4 regions of the Staphylococcus sp. HMSC068C09 genome follow, and region 3 is predicted to be linked to each of the others. Evidence: riboswitches for the same ligand, from Rfam matches in the RefSeq annotation. Region 3 holds a riboswitch; each other region holds the start of a gene.
The links. Region 3 has a riboswitch for S-adenosylmethionine ahead of metK (methionine adenosyltransferase). Riboswitches for the same ligand answer to the same signal wherever they lie in the genome.
Positions count from the first base shown of each region.

Region 1: another riboswitch for S-adenosylmethionine. It lies ahead of HMPREF2930_RS04170 (homoserine O-acetyltransferase MetX); the one in region 3 lies ahead of metK (methionine adenosyltransferase).
Region 2: another riboswitch for S-adenosylmethionine. It lies ahead of HMPREF2930_RS05420 (methionine ABC transporter ATP-binding protein); the one in region 3 lies ahead of metK (methionine adenosyltransferase).
Region 4: another riboswitch for S-adenosylmethionine. It lies ahead of HMPREF2930_RS09740 (MetQ/NlpA family ABC transporter substrate-binding protein); the one in region 3 lies ahead of metK (methionine adenosyltransferase).

Region 1 is NZ_KV813755.1:12,050-18,284, reverse strand. Features, by position in the region: gene serS (serine--tRNA ligase) at 1-910, shown strand, start outside; gene HMPREF2930_RS04180 (AzlC family ABC transporter permease) at 1,198-1,893, shown strand; gene HMPREF2930_RS04175 (AzlD domain-containing protein) at 1,890-2,219, shown strand; SAM riboswitch class I at 2,305-2,405, shown strand; gene HMPREF2930_RS04170 (homoserine O-acetyltransferase MetX) at 2,477-3,445, shown strand; gene HMPREF2930_RS04165 (YybS family protein) at 3,535-4,446, shown strand; gene HMPREF2930_RS04160 (DHH family phosphoesterase) at 4,474-6,235, shown strand, end outside.
Region 2 is NZ_KV813756.1:128,349-134,583, forward strand. Features, by position in the region: gene aroD (type I 3-dehydroquinate dehydratase) at 1-298, shown strand, start outside; gene HMPREF2930_RS05390 (nitroreductase family protein) at 368-907, shown strand; gene HMPREF2930_RS05395 (thioredoxin family protein) at 945-1,268, opposite strand; gene HMPREF2930_RS05400 (arsenate reductase family protein) at 1,408-1,761, shown strand; gene gcvH (glycine cleavage system protein GcvH) at 1,854-2,234, shown strand; gene HMPREF2930_RS05410 (toprim domain-containing protein) at 2,371-2,757, shown strand; gene HMPREF2930_RS05415 (thioredoxin family protein) at 2,750-3,049, shown strand; SAM riboswitch class I at 3,104-3,208, shown strand; gene HMPREF2930_RS05420 (methionine ABC transporter ATP-binding protein) at 3,293-4,318, shown strand; gene HMPREF2930_RS05425 (methionine ABC transporter permease) at 4,311-5,006, shown strand; partial or broken gene HMPREF2930_RS05430 (MetQ/NlpA family ABC transporter substrate-binding protein) at 5,027-5,841, shown strand; gene HMPREF2930_RS11545 (hypothetical protein) at 5,932-6,096, opposite strand.
Region 3 is NZ_KV813741.1:5,578-11,812, forward strand. Features, by position in the region: gene HMPREF2930_RS01915 (NERD domain-containing protein) at 1-432, opposite strand, end outside; gene metK (methionine adenosyltransferase) at 531-1,727, opposite strand; SAM riboswitch class I at 1,842-1,954, opposite strand; gene pckA (phosphoenolpyruvate carboxykinase (ATP)) at 2,112-3,704, shown strand; gene HMPREF2930_RS01930 (alpha/beta hydrolase family protein) at 3,746-4,525, opposite strand; partial or broken gene ytkD (RNA deprotection pyrophosphohydrolase) at 4,506-4,978, opposite strand; gene yidD (membrane protein insertion efficiency factor YidD) at 5,046-5,291, shown strand; gene menC (o-succinylbenzoate synthase) at 5,282-6,235, opposite strand, start outside.
Region 4 is NZ_KV813778.1:43,029-49,263, reverse strand. Features, by position in the region: gene HMPREF2930_RS09745 (aspartate aminotransferase family protein) at 1-786, opposite strand, end outside; gene HMPREF2930_RS09740 (MetQ/NlpA family ABC transporter substrate-binding protein) at 989-1,804, opposite strand; SAM riboswitch class I at 1,913-2,019, opposite strand; gene HMPREF2930_RS09735 (hypothetical protein) at 2,166-2,591, shown strand; gene HMPREF2930_RS09730 (LPXTG cell wall anchor domain-containing protein) at 2,758-3,381, shown strand; gene HMPREF2930_RS09725 (putative glycoside hydrolase) at 3,538-4,872, opposite strand; gene HMPREF2930_RS09720 (P-loop NTPase family protein) at 5,065-5,556, opposite strand; gene HMPREF2930_RS09715 (fructose bisphosphate aldolase) at 5,732-6,235, shown strand, end outside.

The DNA of each region.
Region 1 (6,235 bases), on a different contig from region 3:
AAAATGGGGTACGCCTCGTGAATTTGATTTTGAACCAAAAGCGCACTGGGATTTAGTAGAAGAATTAAAAATGGCTGATTTCGAACGTGCTGCAAAAGTATCAGGTGCGCGCTTCGTTTATTTAACTAAAGATGGTGCTTTATTAGAACGTGCATTAATGAACTATATGTTAACAAAACATACAACACAACATGGTTATACAGAAATGATGACACCTCAATTGGTAAATGCAGATACAATGTTTGGTACAGGCCAATTACCTAAATTTGAAGAAGATTTATTCAAAGTTGAAAAAGAAGGCTTATATACAATTCCAACTGCAGAAGTGCCATTAACAAACTTCTATAGAAATGAAATTATCCAACCTGGTGTGTTACCAGAAAAATTCACTGGTCAAACTGCATGTTTCCGTAGTGAAGCGGGATCAGCTGGTAGAGATACAAGAGGTTTAATTCGTTTACATCAATTCGATAAAGTTGAAATGGTACGTTTTGAAAAACCTGAAGATTCTTGGGATGCATTAGAAGATATGACTCAAAATGCCGAAGCAATTTTAGAAGAATTAAAATTACCATATCGTCGCGTGATCTTATGTACTGGAGATATTGGTTTCAGCGCAAGTAAAACATATGACTTAGAAGTATGGTTACCAAGTTACAATGACTACAAAGAAATTAGTTCTTGCTCAAACTGTACTGATTTCCAAGCTCGTCGTGCTAACATTCGTTTCAAACGTGATGCTTCTTCTAAACCAGAATTAGTACACACATTAAATGGTAGTGGACTTGCAGTAGGTCGTACATTTGCAGCTATCGTAGAAAACTACCAAAACGAAGATGGTTCAATTACAATTCCAGAAGCACTTGTACCATTTATGGGCGGCAAAACAGAAATTCGTCCAGTCAACTAATCATTCAATAGAATTCAACTCATAAAGTGATAGAGTGACGTAGTCCTCTATCGCTTTATTTATTTTTATATTAAAATAAGACTGCCCTGAGAAAGGTAAATTCAAAAATATCGAAAATTTCTGATATTTTTAAAACGTTGAAGTATCAATATTTCTAAACGCCCTTCTCTCTAACCTCACTCAAACGGACGTCTAAAGATATTGAAGCGTCTATTAGATTATATTAGACTGAATTTAATTAAAATATATAGTCAATTTGAAAATACATATATAATGGGGGAGCTAACATGACGTCACATGTAACATTTCAACAAGGAGTCAAAGAATGTATTCCAACACTACTAGGATACATCGGTATAGGACTATCATTTGGCATTGTGGCAGCTTCTCAGGATTTTAGTGTTCTAGAAATTCTTCTGTTATGTTTATTGGTTTATGCAGGCGCAGCACAATTTATTATTTGTGCTTTAGTTATTACTGGTACACCTATATCAGCAATCGTGTTAACAACGTTAATTGTGAATTCCCGCTTCTTTTTATTGTCTATGACATTATCACCTAATTATAAAGATTATGGTATATGGAATCGTTTAGCTTTGTCTTCTCTTCTTACTGACGAGACCTTTGGGGTTGCTATAACGCCACACTTAAAAGGGGAAACAATTAATGACCGATGGTTACATGGATTAAATATTACTGCTTATTCATTTTGGGCAATCGCTTGTGTGTTAGGAGCAGTCTTTGGGAAATACATCTCTCATCCTGAAATGTTAGGATTAGACTTTGCGATTACAGCTATGTTTATTTTCTTGGCTATGGCTCAATTTGAAACGATTACACGTTCCAAAATAAGTATATATATCGTATTAATTGCGTTCGTTATTGTAATGATGTTCATTTTAAGTTGGTTGATGCCCTCTTATGTGGCCATTCTTGTTACATCAATTTGTGCTGCAACACTTGGGGTGGTGATGGATCGATGACGATAACTGGACATATGCTTTTACTCATCGTTTTATGTGGATTAGTGACATTAATTGTACGTGTCGTACCCTTTTTAATGATTTCACGTATTCAACTGTCAGAAACAGTCATCAAATGGCTGTCATTTATTCCGATTTCATTATTCACTGCGCTAGTTATTGATAGTTTTATCGTTCAACATAAAGGCATGCAGGGCTTTGAATTAAATATTCCATTCATTGTAGCAACCATTCCTACAGTCATTATCGCAGTTGTGACGCGTAGTCTAACCATTACTATTATTGTAGGTATTATATTCATTGCAGGTATACGATGGTTCTTTTAATCCATTTATTTACTGCGCATTGAAGTTAACCAGACAATTGTATTAAAATAAATTTAAATTAAACAATGCAATCAATATATAGATACTCTTATTTTGAGAAGTAGAGGGAATTGGCCCTATGAAGCTTCAGCAACCGACAAATCATTGTACGGTGCTACAACCAACGAGATACTCGAATGATAAGTACTAAAGTATTATCGCTTCACACTTTTAAAATTAAGAGTAGAAGCGATTTTTTTATTCTAAGGAGGCATAGCATGACAAATTATACAGTAGATACATTACATTTAGGTGCTTTTACAACAGAATCAGGTGAAACAATTGAGAATCTAAAATTGCGTTATGAGCACGTAGGTTATTCGGGACAACCGCTTGTTGTGGTTTGTCATGCTCTGACTGGTAATCATTTAACTTATGGTACAGATGAACATCCTGGATGGTGGCGTGAAATCATTGATGGTGGTTATATGCCAATCTATGATTATCAGTTTCTTACTTTTAATGTTATTGGAAGTCCTTTTGGTTCAAGCTCCCCATTAAACGATGCTCATTTTCCTAAAACAATAACATTAAGAGATATAGTTAAGGCAATTGAATTGGGAATAAAGGCCCTTGGATTTACTAAAATCGATATTTTAATTGGTGGCAGTTTAGGTGGCATGCAAGTGATGGAATTATTATATAATCATCAATTCGAAGTAGATAAGGCAGTCATCTTAGCAGCTACAGATAAAACCTCTTCATACAGTCGTGCTTTCAATGAAATTGCACGTGAAGCGATTCATATTGGAGGTAAAGAGGGACTTAGTATTGCAAGACAACTTGGATTCTTAACATATCGTTCTTCAAAAAGTTATGACGCGCGTTTCACACCAGATGAAGTAGTCAATTATCAACGTTATCAAGGCAATAAGTTTAAAGAATCCTACGATTTATCGTGTTACTTAACGATGTTGAATGTCTTAGATAGTCATCATCTTGATCGTCAGCGCGATGATGTGGATGAGGTCTTCCAATCTTTAAATACAAAAGTACTAACTATGGGCTTTACAGATGACTTGTTATATCCAGATGATCAAGTTAGAGCAGTAGGAGAACGTTTTAAATATCATCGTCACTTTTTTGTTCCAGACAACGTAGGCCATGATGGTTTTTTACTTAATTTTAATGACTGGGCACCTAACTTGTATCACTTTTTAAAAGTTTCGAAATTCAAACGAAAATAATAGATAAGAGAACAGTTAACACATTTGTTTAATTTGAATATAGAGGTTAAAATAGACGTTATAGTCAAAAAAGTATAGGAGTGGCGAATGTGTTTTCAAAAGTACATCCTAAAGCAATAATTATAGGAACTATCGTGCTTGTAGCAGTTGCTTTAGTTACGTATGTATTGCCAATAATTGGTCTGATTCTATGTTTATTCGCTACCATTCCAGGGATTATCATGTGGCATAAATCAATTGCTACATTTGGAATTGGAGCTTTACTCACTGTAGTCATCACGACCTTATTAGGGAATACCTTTGTATTAAGTGCCATGATTCTAGTTTTATTACTAAGTTTTGTAATTGGCCAATTATTAAAAGAACGTACATCTAAAGAACGCATCTTATATATTACAACAATGTATATAAGTATTGTGACGTTAATTGCATTTATGTTATTACAAGCGTTCAAAAAGATTCCAAATACCGAAGTATTGATTAAACCAGCAAAAGACGCAATGAACAATGCGATTGTAAATTCAGGCGTTGAATCAGATTATAAGATCATCTTAGAAGAAGGATTTCGTCAAATGGCTGTTCAACTTCCAAGTTACATCATTATTATGGTCTTTCTTTTAGTTTTAATTAATATCATCATTACATTTCCAATTTTACGCAAATTCAAAGTAGCAACACCTATTTTTAGACCTTTATTTGCTTGGCAGATGAATCGCACATTATTATGGATTTACATGATTGTGCTAGTATGTGTGATGTTTGCGATGAAACCAAGTATATTCCAAAGTATCGTATTGAATTTCGAAGTTGTGTTATCATTATTAATGTATATCCAAGGATTGAGTTTGATTCATTTCTTTGGAAAGGCCAAACGATTACCTGATGCGGTATCTATATTATTAATGGTCGTGGGGACAGTGATTTCACCCTTTACGCATATCGTATCATTACTTGGCGTACTTGATTTAGGAATTAACTTAAAACGAATGATTAAAAAATGACTTTAAAAAGTGAATAGAGGTGGAAGAATGAACCGTCAATCCACTAAAAAAGCATTGCTTATTCCTTACATTTTGATGGTGCTTACGGCAATTGCAATTGTTATTGTAGGGTTTATATTTAAACCTTTAATTGCAACGTTTACGGCGATTGCTTTAATCATTATGATCGTCATTAGTGCGGTATTGATTAAACAAGCATTATCAAAAATGGATCATTATGTGGATAATCTGAGTGGTCATATTTCAGCAGGAAGTAATAAAGCAATTAAACGCATGCCAATTGGTTTAGTTGTGATTGATGCTGACGATCACATCGAATGGATCAACCAATATATGTCTGAACATCTAGAAACGAATGTCATCTCAGAACCAGTCAATGAAGTTTTTCCGAATATTCTTAAGCAACTTGAAAGAATACAAGAAATAGAAATCGAACATGGTCAGTACCATTATCATGTGCGTTATTCTGAAGAAGAACGTTGTTTATATTTCTTCGATATTACAGAAGAAGTACATACAAATGAATTATATGAAGAATCAAAGCCTATCATTGCAACGTTGTTTTTAGATAACTACGATGAAATTACACAAAATATGAATGACACACAACGTTCTGAAATCAACTCAATGGTGACACGTATTATTAGTCGATGGGCAACTGAATATAACATTTATTTTAAACGTTATAGTTCAGATCAATTCGTAGCGTATTTAAACCAAAAAATCTTAGCAGAAATAGAAGATTCTAATTTTGATATTCTAAGTCAGTTACGTGAAAAAAGTGTAGGCTATCGTGCACAATTGACATTAAGTATTGGTGTTGGTGAAGGTACCGAAGATTTAATTGAACTTGGTGAATTATCTCAATCAGGACTTGATTTAGCCTTAGGTCGTGGAGGAGACCAAGTTGCAATTAAAAACATGAATGGTAATGTCCGCTTTTACGGAGGTAAGACTGACCCGATGGAAAAACGAACACGTGTTAGAGCACGTGTTATCTCTCACGCATTGAAAGATATCTTAACTGAAGGCGACAAAGTGATTATTATGGGACATAAACGTCCCGACTTAGATGCGGTTGGCGCAGCTATTGGAGTATCTCGATTTGCGTCAATGAATAATTTAGAAGCATATGTGGTACTTAATGAAGAAGATATCGATCCAACATTAAGTCGTGTGATGGAAGAAATTGATAAAAAACCTGAATTGAAAGAACGATTTGTGACATCTGATGAGGCTTGGGATATGATGACGTCAAAAACAACGGTTGTTGTGGTAGACACACATAAACCTGAAATGGTATTAGATGAAAATATTTTAAATAAAGCGAATCGTAAAGTAGTCATTGATCATCATAGACGTGGAGAAAGCTTTATTTCAAATCCATTACTCGTTTATATGGAACCTTATGCAAGTTCAACTGCAGAACTTGTCACAGAGTTATTAGAATATCAGCCAACAGAACAACGTTTATCACGTTTAGAATCTACAATTATGTATGCAGGTATTATTGTTGATACACGTAATTTTACATTACGAACAGGTTCAAGAACGTTTGATGCGGCAAGTTATTTACGTGCGCATGGTGCCGATACAATCTTAACGCAACAATTCCTTAAAGATGATGTTGATACGTATATTAATCGTTCTGAATTGATACGTACAGTTGAAGTTCAAGATCACGGTGTCGCGATTGCTCACGGTTCTAATGATAAAATCTATCATCCTGTAACAGTTGCACAAGCTGCGGATGAATTGTTAAGTTTAGAAGGCATTGAAGCTTCTTACG
Region 2 (6,235 bases), on a different contig from region 3:
ATTAAAATTCACATATTATAAAATGCAAAAATTAAATCCTGAGTATGTAAAAATTGCAGTAATGCCTAAGGAAAAACAGGACGTAGCAATGCTATTAGAAGCAGTAGCTTATACATCTGAAGCGATTTCTCAACAAGTTATTGGAATATCTATGTCTCATTTAGGATTAGTGAGCCGAACTGCTCAAGGTGTTTTTGGGGGTACAGTGTCATATGGTTGCTTAGGTGAACCTCAAGCGCCAGGGCAGATTCATGTTAAAGAACTAAAAAAACAATTATTATTTTACGAAAGCATGTAGTATACATTGAAATGTCATCGATATCCGCGTATAATTGATAATAGTTATCAATATAGAGGAGCGATAATTGTGGAATTACAAGAAGTAATTTCTTTAAGAAGAAGTATAAAGAAATTTAAACATGATATGGTGATTAATGATGAAGATGTATTTAAAGCCATAGAACAAGCTACTGACGCTCCTAATCATGGTATGAGAGAACCGTGGAGAGTTATTCATGTTTCTAAAGATAGATTAGGAGATATGAGTAGAGATATTACACGTTTTGCCTTTCCAAATAGTCCAGAAAAACAAGAAGATCATTATAACGCGGTGACAAATTTAGGAGGTATGTTAGTTTTAGTACTTAAAACTGACCCACGACAACGACAAAATCGCGAAAACTTTTTTGCGATGGGTGCATACACTCAGAATCTAATGTTATTACTTTATGAAAAAGGTATTGGTACATGTTGGAAAACGCCATTGTACATCTTTGAACCAAAAGTAAGAAAAGCGTTTGGTATTGCTAAAGATGAAGCTATTGCAGGTTTATTGTATCTTACTGATTTAGAAGAGGTACCACCTAAAGCAAAACGTAAAAATAAACATTTAATCTCAGAATACTAAAGAAACCACACTCAAAATAACGAGTGTGGTTCTTTAATTATTTATTAAATGTTTCTTTTAAGAATGATTCAACTTGTTCAGGTGATTTTGCATTAGCAGAATGCAAATGAGCTTGTTTTTGACCATTTTCAAATATAAGTAAACTTGGGATACCCATGACTTCATTGTCTGATGCTACATCTTCTAATTCATCACGATTTACAGAATACCATTTATAGTCGTTATACTTGTCAACGATTGGATCAATCCACATATCCATTGCTTTACAATCAGGACACCAACCAGCTTCAAATTTTACAATTACAGGTTGTTCACTTTGAATAACTGAATTAAATTCTTCAGTAGTAGTAATATTTTTCATACTTTACACTCCTTTTAGCTTGTTTTATATATTATAACTAATTACTAATATTTAGAAAAAAATAAAGCTTAAAAAGTAGAGCGTTTATTTAAATAATTTGATATATTTATAATAAGTTTAAATAGGAGGATAATACTGAATGATTAAATTTTATCAATATCCAAAATGCACAACTTGTAAAAAAGCTGCTCGATTTTTAGATGAGCATGGAGTGAGTTATGAGTCTATAGATATTGTGCAACACACACCTACAAAACAAGAATTCAAAGAGTTAGTAGTTAAATCAGAAGTGGAAATAAATAAATTCTTTAATACACATGGTGTGAAATATAGAGAACTTGGTTTGAAAGATAAATTAAAAAAATTATCTAATGATGAAAAATTAGAACTCTTATCCTCAGATGGAATGTTGGTAAAACGTCCGCTAGCGGTTTCAGGTGAAAAAGTTACATTAGGTTTTAATGAGGAACAATATAAAGATGTATGGTTATAGAAAGTATAATCACAACTTTTAATATTAATAGTTGAATGAAAACTTACGGTATGGCATCATTAAATTGTAATTATTTTTAGGAGGGGATTTTCGTGGCAGTACCGAGCGAATTCAAATATTCTAAGGAACATGAATGGGTTAAAGTTGAAGGAAATACGGCAACAATTGGTATTACTGAATACGCGCAAGGTGAATTAGGAGACATCGTATTTGTCGAATTACCAGATGTCGATGATGAAATTAATGAAGGGGATACATTTGGTAGTGTTGAATCAGTAAAGACAGTATCTGAATTGTATGCACCTGTCTCTGGTAAAATTGTTGAAACAAATGACGAATTAGAAGATAGTCCAGAATTTGTTAATGAATCACCTTATGAAAAAGCATGGATGGTAAAAGTTGAATTAAGTGACGAAAGTCAATTAGATGAATTACTATCAGCTGAACAATACTCTGAAATGATTGGCGAATAATTTTTTAAAACTCCTTGATATTAAATCTAGGAGTTTTTTATATAATTATATTAATTATCTGTAAATTGTGTTTATATTCATCAATAACGTGAAAAAGTAAATGATTGTTTAATATCGACTTAGAAGGTGGATGAACATGGCAATTTTAAATAAAGTTATCATTGTTGAAGGTAAATCTGATAAGAAGAAAGTGCAACAAGTCATTGCTGAACCTGTAAATATTATTTGTACACATGGTACAATGAGTATCGACAAACTAGACGATATGATAGAAACGTTATATGGAAAACAGGTCTATATTCTTGCCGATTCAGATGATGAGGGCGAAAAAATTAGAAAGTGGTTTAAACGTTATTTAAGTGAAAGTGAACATATCTATGTAGATAAAACATATTGTGAAGTCGCACGTTGTCCCAAAAATTATCTTGCTCATGTATTGAGTAAATACGGATTTAACGTAAAAAAAGAGAAAAAACTTATACCTAATTTAAGTTCTGAAAGGTTAGTACTTGTGAATGAATAATTCTATTAAAATCGAAGACATCAAAGAACACTTTGATAAAGATAAACATTTAATATTTGGATATACTCCTATGTGTGGAACATGTAAGATTTCAGAGCGCATGCTAGATATTGCAAATGATATCGAACAATTACCACTTAAAAAAATTGATTTAAATTTCCATAAGTATTTTAGTGAAGAATATAAAATTATGTCTGTACCTGTACTGTTAATTATGGATAAGGATAAAGAGGTAGATAGAATCTATGCATTTCAATCCGTGCCATATTTGTTAGAAAAGTTAAAAAAATGATTGACGAATTATTAGTACAGTGATAGGATATAAATTAATTAAATAGTGCGAAAACTCTTATCGAGAGAGGTGGAGGGATGTGCCCTACGAAGCCCGGCAACCGTCTATAATGGAAATGGTGCCAATTCACATAAAGTTTAAGACTTTAGAAGATGAGAGAAAGATAATTTTAAATGCTTTCTCATCTCTCTAGATGGGAAAGCATTTTTTAATTACATAAGGAATTTAAGGGAGGCATTTAACGTGATTGAGTTAAATCAAGTTGTTAAACGCTATCACACAAAGAACAAAGATGTACTAGCAGTAGATCACGTTGACTTGAATATAGAATCAGGCTCAATTTTTGGAGTGATTGGGTTTTCTGGTGCTGGTAAAAGTACGTTAATTCGAATGTTTAATAATCTAGAAGAACCGACTTCAGGGGATATCATTATAGATGGAGACAATATTAACAAACTTTCTAAGTCAGATTTGAGAAAAAAACGACAAAAAGTAAGTATGATTTTCCAACATTTTAATTTGTTATGGTCACGTACTGTCATTAGTAATATTATGTTCCCACTAGAAATAGCTGGAGTATCTCGTGCAGAAGCAAAACAAAGAGCTTTAGAACTTGTAGAGTTGGTCGGTTTAAAAGGTCGTGAAAAAGCTTATCCTTCAGAATTATCAGGTGGTCAAAAACAAAGAGTTGGGATTGCTCGTGCATTAGCGAATGATCCGAATGTCTTATTATGTGACGAGGCTACAAGTGCGCTAGATCCACAAACAACGGATGAAATTTTAGATTTACTATTAAAAATAAAAGAAGAAAGAAATCTAACGATTGTGATTATTACACATGAAATGCAAGTGATTAGACGCATATGTGATGAAGTTGCAGTGATGGAAAATGGGCGTGTTATTGAGCAAGGTAATGTTGATGAAGTATTTGAAAATCCTCAACATGAGGTGACAAAACGATTCGTGAAAGACGATTTAGACGACGATTTTGAAGATTCAATTAAACATCTAGAACCATTGAACAAAGACGCTTATATTGTAAGATTGAATTTCAACGGTAATAATACCACACAACCTGTTGTATCTGATATTACGCGAATGCAGAATATTGAATTAAATATTTTGGAAGCAAATATTAAAAATACACGTACAGGTTCAATTGGATTTTTAATTGTACATATTCCACATATTAGTGAAGATGGATTTAATACATTTGTAACTGAGTTACATAAACAACACGTAAATGTGGAGGTGATTAAACATGGATAAATCATATGGTGATATCTTCCATGAAATGATTACTATGCCTAACGTGCAATGGCCTGAAGTTTGGCAAGCAATATATGAAACACTTTATATGACTGTAGTGTCAACCATTTTTGCTTTTATCTTTGGCTTAATCTTAGGTGTGCTGCTTTTCTTATCAGCTAAAAGTGATGCACCTGGAGCTAAAATTTTCTATACGGTAGTTTCATTTATAGTTAACTTGTTCCGTGCGATTCCATTTATTATTTTAATTTTGTTATTAATTCCGTTCACAAGTGTATTATTAGGTACAATTAGTGGACCGACGGGAGCACTTCCAGCATTAATCATTGGCGCTGCACCGTTCTACGCAAGATTAGTTGAAATCGCATTTAAAGAAATCGATAAAGGCGTTATTGAAGCAGCATGGTCTATGGGTGCGAATACTTGGACAGTCGTTCGAAAAGTATTGCTTCCAGAAGCAATGCCAGCACTTGTTTCAGGTATTACAGTAACTGCTATCGCTTTAGTTGGTTCAACTGCTATTGCAGGCGTTATTGGTGCAGGTGGTTTAGGTAACTTAGCTTACTTAACTGGTTTTACACGTAACCAAAACGACGTCATTCTAGTGTCAACCGTATTTATTTTAATTATTGTATTTATAATCCAATTCATCGGGGATTGGCTTACAAATAAAATTGATAAACGATAATAGAAAAGAGGACAGATTAAATGAAAAAACTTTTAAGTTTAGTATTAGTACTTACACTGACAGTTGTATTAGCTGCTTGTGGTAAAGGCGGAGACGAAAAAGATAAAAAAATCGTTGTAGGTGCCTCACCAGCACCACATGCTGAAATCTTAGAAAAAGCAAAACCACTTCTTGAGAAAAAAGGTTATAATTTAGAAATTAAAACAATCAATGATTACACTACACCTAATAAGTTGTTAGATAAAGGTGAGCTTGATGCTAACTACTTCCAACACGTTCCTTATTTAAAAACTGAAAGTAAAGAAAAAGGATACAAAATTGAAGATGCAGGTAAAGTTCATTTAGAACCAATGGCTGTTTATTCTAAAAAATACAAAAGTTTAAAAGACCTTCCTAAAGGTGCGACAGTTTATGTTTCAAATAACCCAGCTGAACAAGGTCGTTTCTTAAAATTCTTCGTTGATGAAGGCTTAATTAAAATTAAAAAAGGCGTAAAAATTGAAGACGCTAAATTTGAAGATATTACTGAAAACAAAAAGATATTAAATTCAATAACAAACAATCAGCTGAATATCTTCCAAAAATCTATCAAAATCAAGATGTAGATGCAGCTATTATTAATTCAAACTATGCTATTGATCAAGGCTTAAGTCCACAAAAAGATTCAATTGTAGTTGAAAAACCTAATAATAACCCTTATGCAAACCTAATTGCAGTTCGTAAAGATCATAAAGATGATGAAAAAATTAAAGCTTTAGTTGAAGTATTACAATCTAAAGACATTCGTGATTTCATCAATGAAAAATACAAAGGTGCAGTTGTACCTGCAAAATAATGAATAATAATGCAGTAAAAAACGGTTCACAAACAAATATGTGAACCGTTTTTTTATTTTATATCAATACATTTATTGCAGTCATTTATATTATAAACTTGAATCGTCTTGATATAGTATTCCAACGCCGATACCACCTTGACCCATCGCATATTCAAATTTAACAATTTCTATATATGGATGTTCTTCTAAGAATGCATTGACTTTTTTATTTAAACCTTTTTCTGTCATAGCAGTAAAATTAACAAATGTCATAGTTATCATCTCCAATTGGATAAGTAAATTGAACAATGTTATTATAACAATTATTTTAATTAGACAGAAAATATAAAAAAATAACAGAATTTATGTTTATACATGATATGTATTGGGTATGTTAATATTACAAAAATCA
Region 3 (6,235 bases):
GCTAATACGTTGAATATTATTAAACTCATTACTTGGTAAAAAAATATTAGCCATTATATGCATATCTTCACGTCTAATACGTTTTTCTTTAACTAAACGGTCTCTAATACCAATGAGTCTCATATCAGTCACGTATTCACTTTTATTTTTAGAAAATAATTTCAAAGCATCAATTTCACGTTCTTTTCCATTAACTGTAACTTCAAATTCTTCTTTTTGTTTCGTTACTTGTTTTTTATTTTCAATACGTTCTTTTTCAAGTGCTTCCTCATGTGAAGATTTGAGTTGTTGCTCCTTGAGATTGTACTCTTCATTCGCTTTGTGTTTCATATTATTTTTACTTTTCAAAGCAACTAAAAATAGAATAAAACATATAATCGCTATGATTATCGCTGCAATTAAACCAATCTCAACCGGTCCAAATGAATTCATTAGATAACGCTCCTTTTAAACTGTCAATATCTATCTATTATAATAGAAATAGACGATAATTTCGAGGTTTAACCTAATTAACTGCTATATATCCTATGTTATTTTTGAACGGCATCTTTTAGGACATTCACTTTATCTAATTTTTCCCATGGTAACAATACATCAGTACGACCAAAATGTCCGTATGCAGCTGTTTGTTTGTAAATAGGATGTTTTAAGTCAAGCATTTTAATGATACCTGCTGGTCTTAAATCAAAATGTTTTCTTACCGCTTCAACTAATTGTCCTTCAGAAACTTTACCTGTTTTAAATGTATCAATAGCAATAGATACAGGTTCTGCTACACCAATTGCATAAGCTAATTGCACTTCACATTGCTCAGCTAATCCAGCTGCTACAATATTTTTTGCAACATATCTCGCTGCATATGCCGCAGAGCGATCTACTTTTGTAGGATCTTTACCACTGAAACAGCCACCTCCATGACGAGCATAACCACCATATGTATCTACAATAATTTTTCTTCCAGTTAAACCAGCATCTCCTTGAGGACCCCCAATAACAAATCGACCAGTTGGATTAATAAAGAATTTAGTTTCATCATCAATTAAACCTTCAGGCACAGTCGGATAAATGACATGCTCTTTAATATCTTTTTGGATTTGTTCTAATTCAATGTCTTCAGCATGTTGAGAAGATACCACAATCGTGTCAATACGTTTAGGTTTATCATTTTCATCGTATTCTACTGTTACTTGAACTTTACCATCTGGACGTAAATAACCTAAGGTACCGTCTTTACGCACATCTGATAAGCGTTTCGCTAGTTGATGTGATAAAAAGATTGGAAGCGGCATATATGTTTCGGTTTCATTTGTTGCATAACCAAACATTAATCCTTGGTCTCCGGCACCTGTTGCTTCAATTTCTTCTTCAGATATATCATTGCGATACTCAAGTGCTTTATCTACACCTTGGGCAATATCAGGTGATTGTTCATCAATAGCTGTTAAAACAGCCATTGTTTGATAATCGTAACCATATTTAGCTCTTGTATAACCAATATTTTTGATTGTTTCTCGTACTACTTTAGGAATATCTACATATGTAGACGTTGAAATTTCACCAGAAATTAAAGCCATACCTGTTGTTACTGTTGTTTCACAAGCGACACGTGCATTAGGATCATCTTTTAAAATTTCATCTAAAATCGCATCAGATACTTGATCGGCGATTTTATCTGGATGCCCTTCTGTCACTGACTCTGATGTAAATAAACGTTTATTATAAGTCATGATTTGCTCCTTTTTTTAACTATATTTACGAAAATTCTCTTTTGACAATGAGCTTAAAATAAAAGAGCCTTCTCAACTATCTAGATAGAGAGAAGGCTCTTAAACGTCCATTCGCTCTTATCGTTCAGACAAATATTGCGTCTGCAAACGGTTTGGCACCTTTCTTTTAAAAAAAGAGGTTGCTGGGTTTCATTGGGTCCATGTCCCTCCACCACTCAGGATAAGAGAATCCGTTAAGACCTATACTACATAAATACTTTAAAATTGTCAATTTTGATTTTTAAATGTTCTTTTATTTACAATGGAATAATTAAATTATTATGTTATACTTTTTAATGTAAGGGCTTACACATATAAATGAATAGATATTTGGAGGGATGTTGTATGTCAATAGATACATACAGTGAAACACCTAAAATCAAACACTTATTAGAGAAGGAAACGACTTTATTTCAACTTTCTACTACTCAGCTTTATTACAAGATTTTAAATAATAATGAAGGTGAACTTACTGAACTTGGCGCAATTAATATGAGTACAGGTAAATATACTGGTCGTTCACCAAAAGATAAATTTATCGTTAACGAACCTTCATATCGAGACAATATTGATTGGGGAGACATTAATCAACCTATAGATGAAGACGTGTTTTTAAAATTATACAACAAAGTATTAGATTATTTAGATCAAAAAGATGAATTATACGTTTTTAACGGTTATGCCGGAAGTGATAAAGACTCACAATTAAAATTAAAAATTATCAATGAGCTTGCATGGCATAATTTATTTGCACAAAACATGTTTATCCGACCTGAATCTATTGAGGAAGCAAGTCATATTAAGCCAAATTTCACTATCGTTTCTGCCCCTCATTTTAAAGCCAATCCAGATGTTGACGGTACTCATTCTGAAACATTTATTATTGTTTCATTTAAACATAAAGTGATTTTAATTGGTGGTACTGAATACGCTGGAGAAATGAAAAAAGGTATCTTTTCAGTGATGAACTACTTATTACCTATGCAAGATATTATGAGTATGCATTGTTCTGCCAATGTTGGAGAAAAAGGTGATGTTGCTCTATTCTTTGGATTATCTGGTACAGGAAAAACAACATTATCAGCGACGCCAACTCGCAAATTAATTGGCGATGATGAACATGGCTGGAATAAAAATGGTATTTTTAACATTGAAGGTGGTTGCTATGCAAAAGCTATCCACTTATCTAAAGAAAAAGAACCTCAAATTTATAATGCCATTCAATATGGTACTATTCTTGAAAATACAATTGTTAATGAACGTGGCCATGTTGATTTTGATGATAATACGAACACAGAAAACACACGTGCTGCTTATCCAATTCATCATATCGATAATATCGTATTACCTTCTAAAGCTGCACACCCTAATACAATTATCTTCTTAACTGCAGATGCATTTGGTGTACTTCCACCTATTTCTAAATTATCTAAATCTCAGGCAATGTATCATTTCTTAAGTGGTTTTACGTCAAAATTAGCTGGCACAGAACGTGGCGTGACAGAACCTGAACCATCATTTTCAACATGCTTTGGCGCTCCATTTTTACCTTTGCATCCTACTAAATATGCGAATTTACTTGGTAAGTTAATTGATGACCATGATGTTGATGTATATCTAGTAAATACAGGATGGACTGGTGGAAAATATGGTGTTGGACGTCGTATCAGCTTACATTATACACGTTATATGGTAGATCAAGCTATTTCTGGCAAGCTAAAACAAGCTACATTTACTAAAGATGAAATATTTGGTTTAAGTATACCAACTGAAATGGAAGATGTGCCTAAGACTATTTTAAATCCAATCCATGCTTGGAATGATCCTGAGGCTTATCGTCATCAAGCTAATGACTTAAAACAACGTTTTGAAGAAAACTTCAAAACATTTGGAGATGAAGTAAAAGATATTGCTAAAGATGGTGGATTTAGTCATTAATAATATATCTAAACAAAAGACTTACATGATAACTGTTATAGTCATCTTTGTAAGTCTTGTTCTATATTATTCATCCATTGATGTATATAATCTAAAACTTCTTTCAATGCTTTCGGTCTTGGGACATGGCCTTCGTCAAGTTGATAAAATGTATCATGTTTGACCCCTTTACGTTCTAGTTGTTCTTGAAGAAAATACGCTTGATGTATACCCACTTGCCAATCTTTACCACCATGTACAATTAAAATAGGTGGACTGTTTTGATTCAACGTACGTATCGCATTTCTTTGTTCATATGCCTTTTTATCTTTTTTCGGATGACCTACCATACGTCTTAGCATTCCCCTTAAATCCACACGTTCTTCATACATTAAATGAACATCTGAAACGCCACCCCAAATAATATAACTATCAACTGGATCATCCTGAAATGATAATAAACCTTGAATTCCACCTCTTGAAAATCCAATCATATGGACGAAAGCTTGGGGATACTTATTTTTTAATAATCGAATAAGTACTGTTACATCATGTAAATCAGCATTACAAAATTCATCTTTTCCTTCACTACCATTACTTCCTCTATAATAGGGACCTATAACTAATGTATACGAATCAGAAAATTGCATGAGTCTTGAAGCTCTTACTCTACCAACTTGCCCTTTTCCACCACGTAAATACACTACAATTCGTTTAACATTATGATACGCTGGGATCATCTGTAACGCTTTTACATTTAATTCGTCTACTGTATAAGTTATTTCCTCAAATCGATGAGTGTTGGATTCAACAGGCATTGTTCTAATATTTGTAATACCCAAGATCTTTCACCCTTTCTAAACATTTTAAAATTGCTTCATCTTTAATTAAATAACTTTTTGGTGCTCAGGAATCTCATTAACTAGATGAAATAATATAGGACCCTCTGTTTCCAAATAATCATGTTTATGTTCAATTGATTTCACTTTAATCACGTACACATCTTTTTTAAAAAGTGACTTATCAAAGGTATGAACTTGATATTGCGCGATATAATATAAGGCTTCTACCTTTCCACCTGTTTCTTCATAAAGTTCTCTAGCAATCGCTTGTTGACTAGTTTCATTAATTTCAACTTTACCTCCAGGGAACTCGATACCTCTTTTAGAGTGTTTAGTGAATAATAATTGATTTTGAAATATCGGAATAGCTAAAACGTGGTTTCCATTCGGTATATCGTTATCAGTTTTATATTGCATCGTGACTCGTCTATCATCTTGATCGATAAACTCCATATCACTCATCCCCCTCTTAAATATGGTAGAATTATTTAATAATCAAATGTCTATAGGAGGTTTATTTATGCTTAAAAAATTATTTCTAAGCATCATTCGTATTTATCAGCATTTCATCTCCCCTATGACACCACCAACATGTCGATTCTATCCTACTTGTTCTGAATATACTAAAGAAGCTATAGAAGTATATGGAGCATTTAAAGGTGGCTATATGGGAGTAAAACGTATTTTAAAATGCCATCCATTTCATGAAGGTGGATTTGATCCCGTACCTTTAAAAAAAGACAAACATACACATCATCATTCATAAACAGATAATGCATTTATATTAACTTTAGGGGGATTGAAATATATCAATCCTTCTTTTAATTTGCCTATGCCTTGTGTAAAGTCTGTTTCAAAATAATATCCATCTGGAGTAATATCTCCTGGATAAGACCCTTCTTTTGCTAATAAAGCAGTAAAATATCGACTAAGTCCATATTCATACATCCCACCAACGATCACTTTAATATCTTTCTCTTTTAATAAGTGAATGAGTTCTAGCGCTCTATCTATTCCTCCCAGTCTAAATGGTTTAACCACAACCGCAGTTATAGGATATTGATGAATAATTTTCAAAATTGATTGTACGTCCGTTGCTTTTTCATCAATAGCAATAGCAGGATAATGCGTAACATCTATATAGCTTAAATCATTTAAATCTTTAAATGGTTCTTCAACGTATAGAAGATTGTGTTGATCAATCTCTTTTAATAATTGAAATTGTGACATATCCAGTGATTCATTTGCATCGAGTGCAAGACTAAATTCAAATGGAAGTTCATTGCGTAGCTTTTTTATATCGTTAATGAGATGAGAACTCCATTTTAATTTAATACGTGCTGGCTTTGTGTCTTTAAGTGTTTGTAATTGTGAAGAAGATAAACCACTTACTGTTGCCCCATATTCAACGTTAAAGCACGGTTGTGAATAAAACATCTGATAAACCGCCATCACAACAGTACATCTAGTAGCTGGATAACTATCTAATACATCAAGATAAGGTAACCAGTCACTAAATGTATTGAATGATTGATTTAAAATCTTTTTTGACCATTGTTGTATTCGTATTTTTACTGTCTCAATTGTTTCAGTATCATACCAATCCGTTTCAAATGCATTACATTCACCAAAATAATTTTTCCCTTCATCAGAAATAAATCGTACTATGAGTGCTTTACGATGTGTCATTTCGACTTTAGGCGTCGTAAT
Region 4 (6,235 bases), on a different contig from region 3:
CACAGAGCTCCAAGAACCTGTACGACCTAATCCTTGTTGGATATCATCAACAGCAATTAAAATACCGTATTCTCGACATAACGCTTCAAGTGCTTCAAAATAGCCTTCTACTGGTTCTAATAGTCCACCATCTCCTTGAATCGTTTCTAACACAATACAAGCTACTTCCTCAGCTGGAACATATTTAGCAAACATCTCTTTCAATGGCGCTAAATATTCTTCAACAGTGTTTGATTTAGATTGTTCAAACATCCCTCTGTATTTATCTGGAAATGGAATATGATAAAAACCATTTAATAAAGGGCCATAATGTTTACGCATATTTAAACTGATAGCCGACATTGATAACGCTCCAAATGTAGAGCCATGATAAGCATTTGTAAAGCTGATAATATAGGGTCGTCCCGTATAAGCACGTGCAAATTTGATAATACCATCATTCGCATCCGAACCACTCAAACCAAATGTGACACGTTTTTCATAATCACCTGGCGCAATATCGCATAACTTTTTAGACAGTTTCACTAAAGGCTCGTGATACATATATGCGGGGGTATAATGAATAAATTTATCTACTTGCTTTTTAATCGCCTCTGCTACCTGTTGTGGTGCATGACCCACATTTTGTGAGCTTGCACTAGCTAACAAATCGATGTATTCTTTTCCATCTATATCTACTAAAGTTGCTCCATATCCATGATCAATCACTAATGGATAATATTTTATACGTCCTGAAGTAGCAAAATACTTGCTCTCTTCTTTTATCATATCCTCTGCTTTACTCAAATTGACTCATCCTCTCCCAAAGTATCAACAACTTATATCTAACTTTCTTTATTGACTTCAATTCTTGTGATAATAATCAATATCTTACTAATAATTGTCAGATTTGTAAATATTTTCAGAAAAATTAAAATATATTGTTTCTATCTTTTAAACAATGATAAATATAAATCATAAAAGGCCTCTAATAGAGACCTTTTATGACTTATTTGTTTTCGTATGGAATAACATCATCGCCATATTCTTTTTTAATATAGGCTTTGATTTCTTTAGATTGCATAACTTTTAATAATGTTTGGAATTTTTCATCATTTTTATGACCTTCTTGCACGGCAATCGTATTCGCAAATGGTGATGATTTACCTTCCATAACAATAGCATCTTTAGACGGTTTTAAACCATTATCAAGCGCATAGTTTGAATTTATAATTACTGCAGCTCCTTCACCATTCTCATATGTTTTTGGTAAAAACTCTGCCCCTTGTTGATGGTTAAATTTCAAGTGTTTTTTATTTTCAGCAATATCTTCAAATTTTGCATTTTCAATTTTAACGCCTTTTTTTAATTTAATTAATCCTTCATTAACAAAGAAAGATAGAAAACGTCCTTCTTCTGCAGGATTATTAGAAACGTAAATCGTCGATCCATCTGGAATGTCTTTTAAATTTTTATATTTTTTACTATATACACCCATAGGCGTTGTAAACACTTTACCTAATTCTTCAATTTTATAACCATGACTTTTCTTTTCAGCATTCAAGTATGGAACGTGTTGGAAGAAGTTCGCATCAACATCGCCTTTATCTAATAATTTATTAGGCACCTTATAATCATTAACTTCTTTGACTTCTAAATCATATCCTTTTTTCTTCATTTCTTCTTTAGCTTTTTTCAACACATCACCATGAGGTGCTGGCGACGCTGCTACGGTAATTTTTTTATTATCTTCTTTCTGATTTCCACAAGCCGTTAGCGTAATAATTACTAATACAATACTGATCATACCTATTAATTTTTTCATATGTATTGACACCTTTTTATAAATTTTCAACTCTCATTTACTCTTACTAGATATGTAAAGACATAAAAAAATACTTTCTACTATTAAGAGAAAGCATCGATACACTTTCTCTCATCTTCTAAAGTATGATTAACTTTATGTGAATTAGCACCATGTCATACCATGACGGTTGCTGGGTTTCGTAGGGCACATCCCTCCACCACTCTTGATAAGAGTTAATAGATTATTGAATTATTAATAACTTATCATTGATTTAAACGTTGGTCAATATGTTTTTTTAATATTCTAAAAATTCAAAAAGTGTTAAACCAAATATTTCAGGGAATATTCTTATACTATGTATATAAGAAGGAGGGAAATTATGATCTATTATTTTTATCATTGTCTTAGTGCTTTAGTTATAAGTATCATCTTATTAATTACAATGGCTATAATGGATGTCTTAGTTCAATCGACTCATCTTACTTTATTGTTAATTAATATTGATTTCTTAATTGACCCAAGCAAAATGCCATTATTATTAGAACTAGCCATTCATATTTTTATAGGATGGTTAATATATTTTATTTTCTTACTTATTTATCATGTCTTTAAACCATTATATAAACTAAGTTATGTCTTATTAATGATTGTTTTTGCCTCTCTTTATCCGTCACTCATCGCTATGGCAAAGCGTTCATTCTTTCACTTTAACTGGACAGAATACGGTTTATGGATGATTGCTCATATTATTTTTATGATTTTAATGGCTTGTTCCATTTCATATTTTTCTAAAAAGAAATATTAATACCTTATATAAATTATGTGATAAATATTGATTTAATGTTTACAAAACATTTATTCTTTAAGTTAAGTTAAAGATTTATTATGATTTTTTTTAAAACCCTGTTTCTGATCTATTCAAATGCTACACTCTAGTTGTAATTGATCATGAATGAAATGGGGTTTTCATTATGAAGAAAGTATCTTTCATCGCATCTACACTTTTAACAAGTACAATGCTACTTACAACGACTCAATCTGTAGAAGCACATACTGCTGACTTAGTGACTAAAGAAAACGCTAAACAAATTGCTACAGATGCATTATCTAATAGTGGAGGTAATCCAAATCTACAACGACTTGGTCGTACTGTTGACAAAGGCGCATACTTTGAAATTATAAGTCATAATAGATTAAATGAAGGCAGTGGAATGTATAAAGTTTATAAAAATGGCGAAGTTGAGTACAAAAATGGTACATATAGTGACTTTAATCAACTTCAAGATACACGTATTCATGCAGAATCAGGTATCGCTAAAGCTGCTAAAACACCTTCCTCTTCTAATGATAAACAAGTTAATTCTGTTGATTGTGCACGTGAACTCAATCGTTATTATGTAGGAACAGTTGCTTCTTCTGAGGTGCCATCCTCTAAGTCACTTAAAAATACTCAAACATCACAATCTTCTGTTAAAACACTCCCAAGTACTGGAGACGATACACAACAACACTCAACTCAACTTTTAGCCTCACTTCTATTAGTTATGGGAACTTCATTATTACTTAAACGAAAACATCATAGTCATTCTTATTGATCTACTAAACATTTTTAATAAATAAAAAAGGAGTGAGTCAACAAATTCAAAATGAATTCTGACTCACTCCTTTTGTTTAATCATGATTTCGTTTAAATAGTTCTACAAGATAAATCATTTCCATACTAAATTAATATACAAGAAACTGTCTCTATATTATTTATTTTTATTATCCGCTTGTTCATTATCTTGACTATCAGAATGTTGATCATCTTTGTTTTTAGTTTGTTCTACACCTTCAGGGTCTTGTTCTTTAGCATTGCCTTTTTTTGGATTATAATTAACACCTTCTGTATAATCATTACCTGCATTCCATAATAAGAACTCATTCACACCGTTATCTTTTAAAGCTTGAACTTCTTCAGATATCGCTTTTGCATCATAATCAATATAATTACCAGCCCCTAAATATGAAGCGGTAAAGTCTTGAATCCATGGTCTTGAAATAGGCTTATCTTTACCTAATGTATCTAATAAACTATTTTCTTTTTGAATATAGCGATTAACTGTTTTATATGGCTCAGTATCTGGTGCTTGTAAACCGAAATCTCCATTACTCCAATGAGATGGATAAATCATTGATGAAATGGCATCTACATTTTTAGAAATTTTAGGGAAGCTTTGACCAATACCAGGTGCATTTTCAACTAATGCAGAATAACCAAATACATCAGCTGACACATTAACTCCCATTGGTTTTAATTCTTTATTTGCGTATTCTAAGAATTTAGTAATTGTATCCACACGTTGATCGCCTGAACTCATCTGACTATTTTTATATTCACCTTTATTATAAGTTAAGCTATCTGCTTGATTTTCAAATCCTTCTGGGAAGCGTACATAGTCAAATTGAATATCTTGGAAGCCTGCTTTTGCAGCTGCTTTTGCAACATCAATATCATACTTCCATACTTCCTTCATAAATGGATTAACAAAGCTATCCCCTTTACCATTTGTCCAAACAGAACCATCACTATTTTTGAATGTCCATTCAGGGTGTTCATTTGCTAATTTTGTATCTTTAAATGTCACAATACGTGCAATTGGATAAATATTATTATCATGTAGTTTTTTTAATAATTTTTTACCATCTACAATATCAAGCGTATTTTTATCCACTTGTTTATTGCCTGTATTTAATTTCATAGTAATGTTACCTGTATCATCTTTCACATCGATAACCATGGTATTTAAATTAGAATCTTTGATGAATTTAACTAACTCATCCATTTTAGCACCCTGTGTAGAATTACTTGTTACATAAATCCCTTTAACACCATCTTTAGGATACTCTACTTTATTTTCATTTGTATTTTTATCATTATTCTTTTTCAATGCATCACTTTGACTATTACCACTTTTATTACTAGATTGCTCATTTTTCTGATTTCCATCTTTTTGTCCACTATCAGATGCATTATCTCCATTACTACAAGCCGCCAATAATAGAGCACTTGTTGTTAATACAGCAAAAATTTTATTTTTCTTCATTACTGTTCCTCCAAGAAAGTATATAAGTATTAATTAAGAACTTAGTTATCATATATAAACGATTTAAAAATAAAGACTAACTTCAATTAATAAGAACTTAACTTACTTTAGAATAGCATATTTTAACAAAAAATATACGATACACTAAAGTTTTATAAAATATTCTATTTAATATTTACATATATTAAAATTTTAAAGAAAACGTAAAGATAATGCTTTAGAATCATCGATGATCCACTGAACATTTGGTATTGATCTTTTCATTTGTTGCATGATAAATTGCTCATTATTTTTAGGAAAATCCCAAATATACTTAATAAATTCAAAACTTAATGTTTTAGGATTTCCTCCGATATGTTCTCTGTTAAATAGTGAATATATGTAACGCTTGATTACTCTAAGTATACATTTTACTCTTGGTTCTTTAATCCATATGACTTTAGTTGCATATTTTAATCTCATACTAAGTGTACTAGAATAATTTCCATCAATAATCCATTCCTCTTTTACTACAATAGATTCAAGTTTTTGTTTTAATTCTTCAAAAGTAATGACGTTTTTATTATTAAGCCATTGAATTTGATCAATATGGTAAAGTGGCAGTTGATATTTTAAATGTAGTTGATATGCCAATGTTGATTTTCCAGAACCAGGGCTACCAATAATTAATATACGTTGTTTCATAACAATCCCCTTTGAATATGTTTGAATGTTTACATTAAATGTATAAATACGGTAATTTCATAAAATTGTAAATTGTTAATTAAGAAATTTCAATAATTAATTACTTTATACTTGAGAATATTATTATTTTTTACGATAATGATATTGAAAGTTTATTAAAGGAGTGAAAGGCATAATGAATAAAGAACAATTAGAAAAAGTAAGTCATGGGAAAGGATTCATCGCTGCATTAGACCAAAGTGGTGGTAGTACTCCAAAAGCATTAAAAGAATATGGTGTAAACGAAGATCAATACAGCAATGATGACGAAATGTTCCAACTTGTACATGATATGCGTACACGTGTTGTCACTTCACCTTCATTTACTTCAGATAAAATTTTAGGTGCGATTCTATTTGAACAAACTATGGATCGTGAAGTTGAAGGTAAATATACTGGTGACTACTTAGCTGATAAAGGTGTCGTTCCTTTCTTAAAAGTCGACAAAGGTTTAGCTGAAGAGCAAAATGGTGTCCAATTAATGAAACCTATCGACAACTTAGATGAAACTTTAGACCGTGCAGTTGAACGTCATATCTTCGGTACTAAAATGCGTTCTAACATCTTAGAATTAAATGAACAAGGTATCAAAGACGTTGTTGAACAACAATTTGAAATTGCTAAAAAAATCATTGCTAAA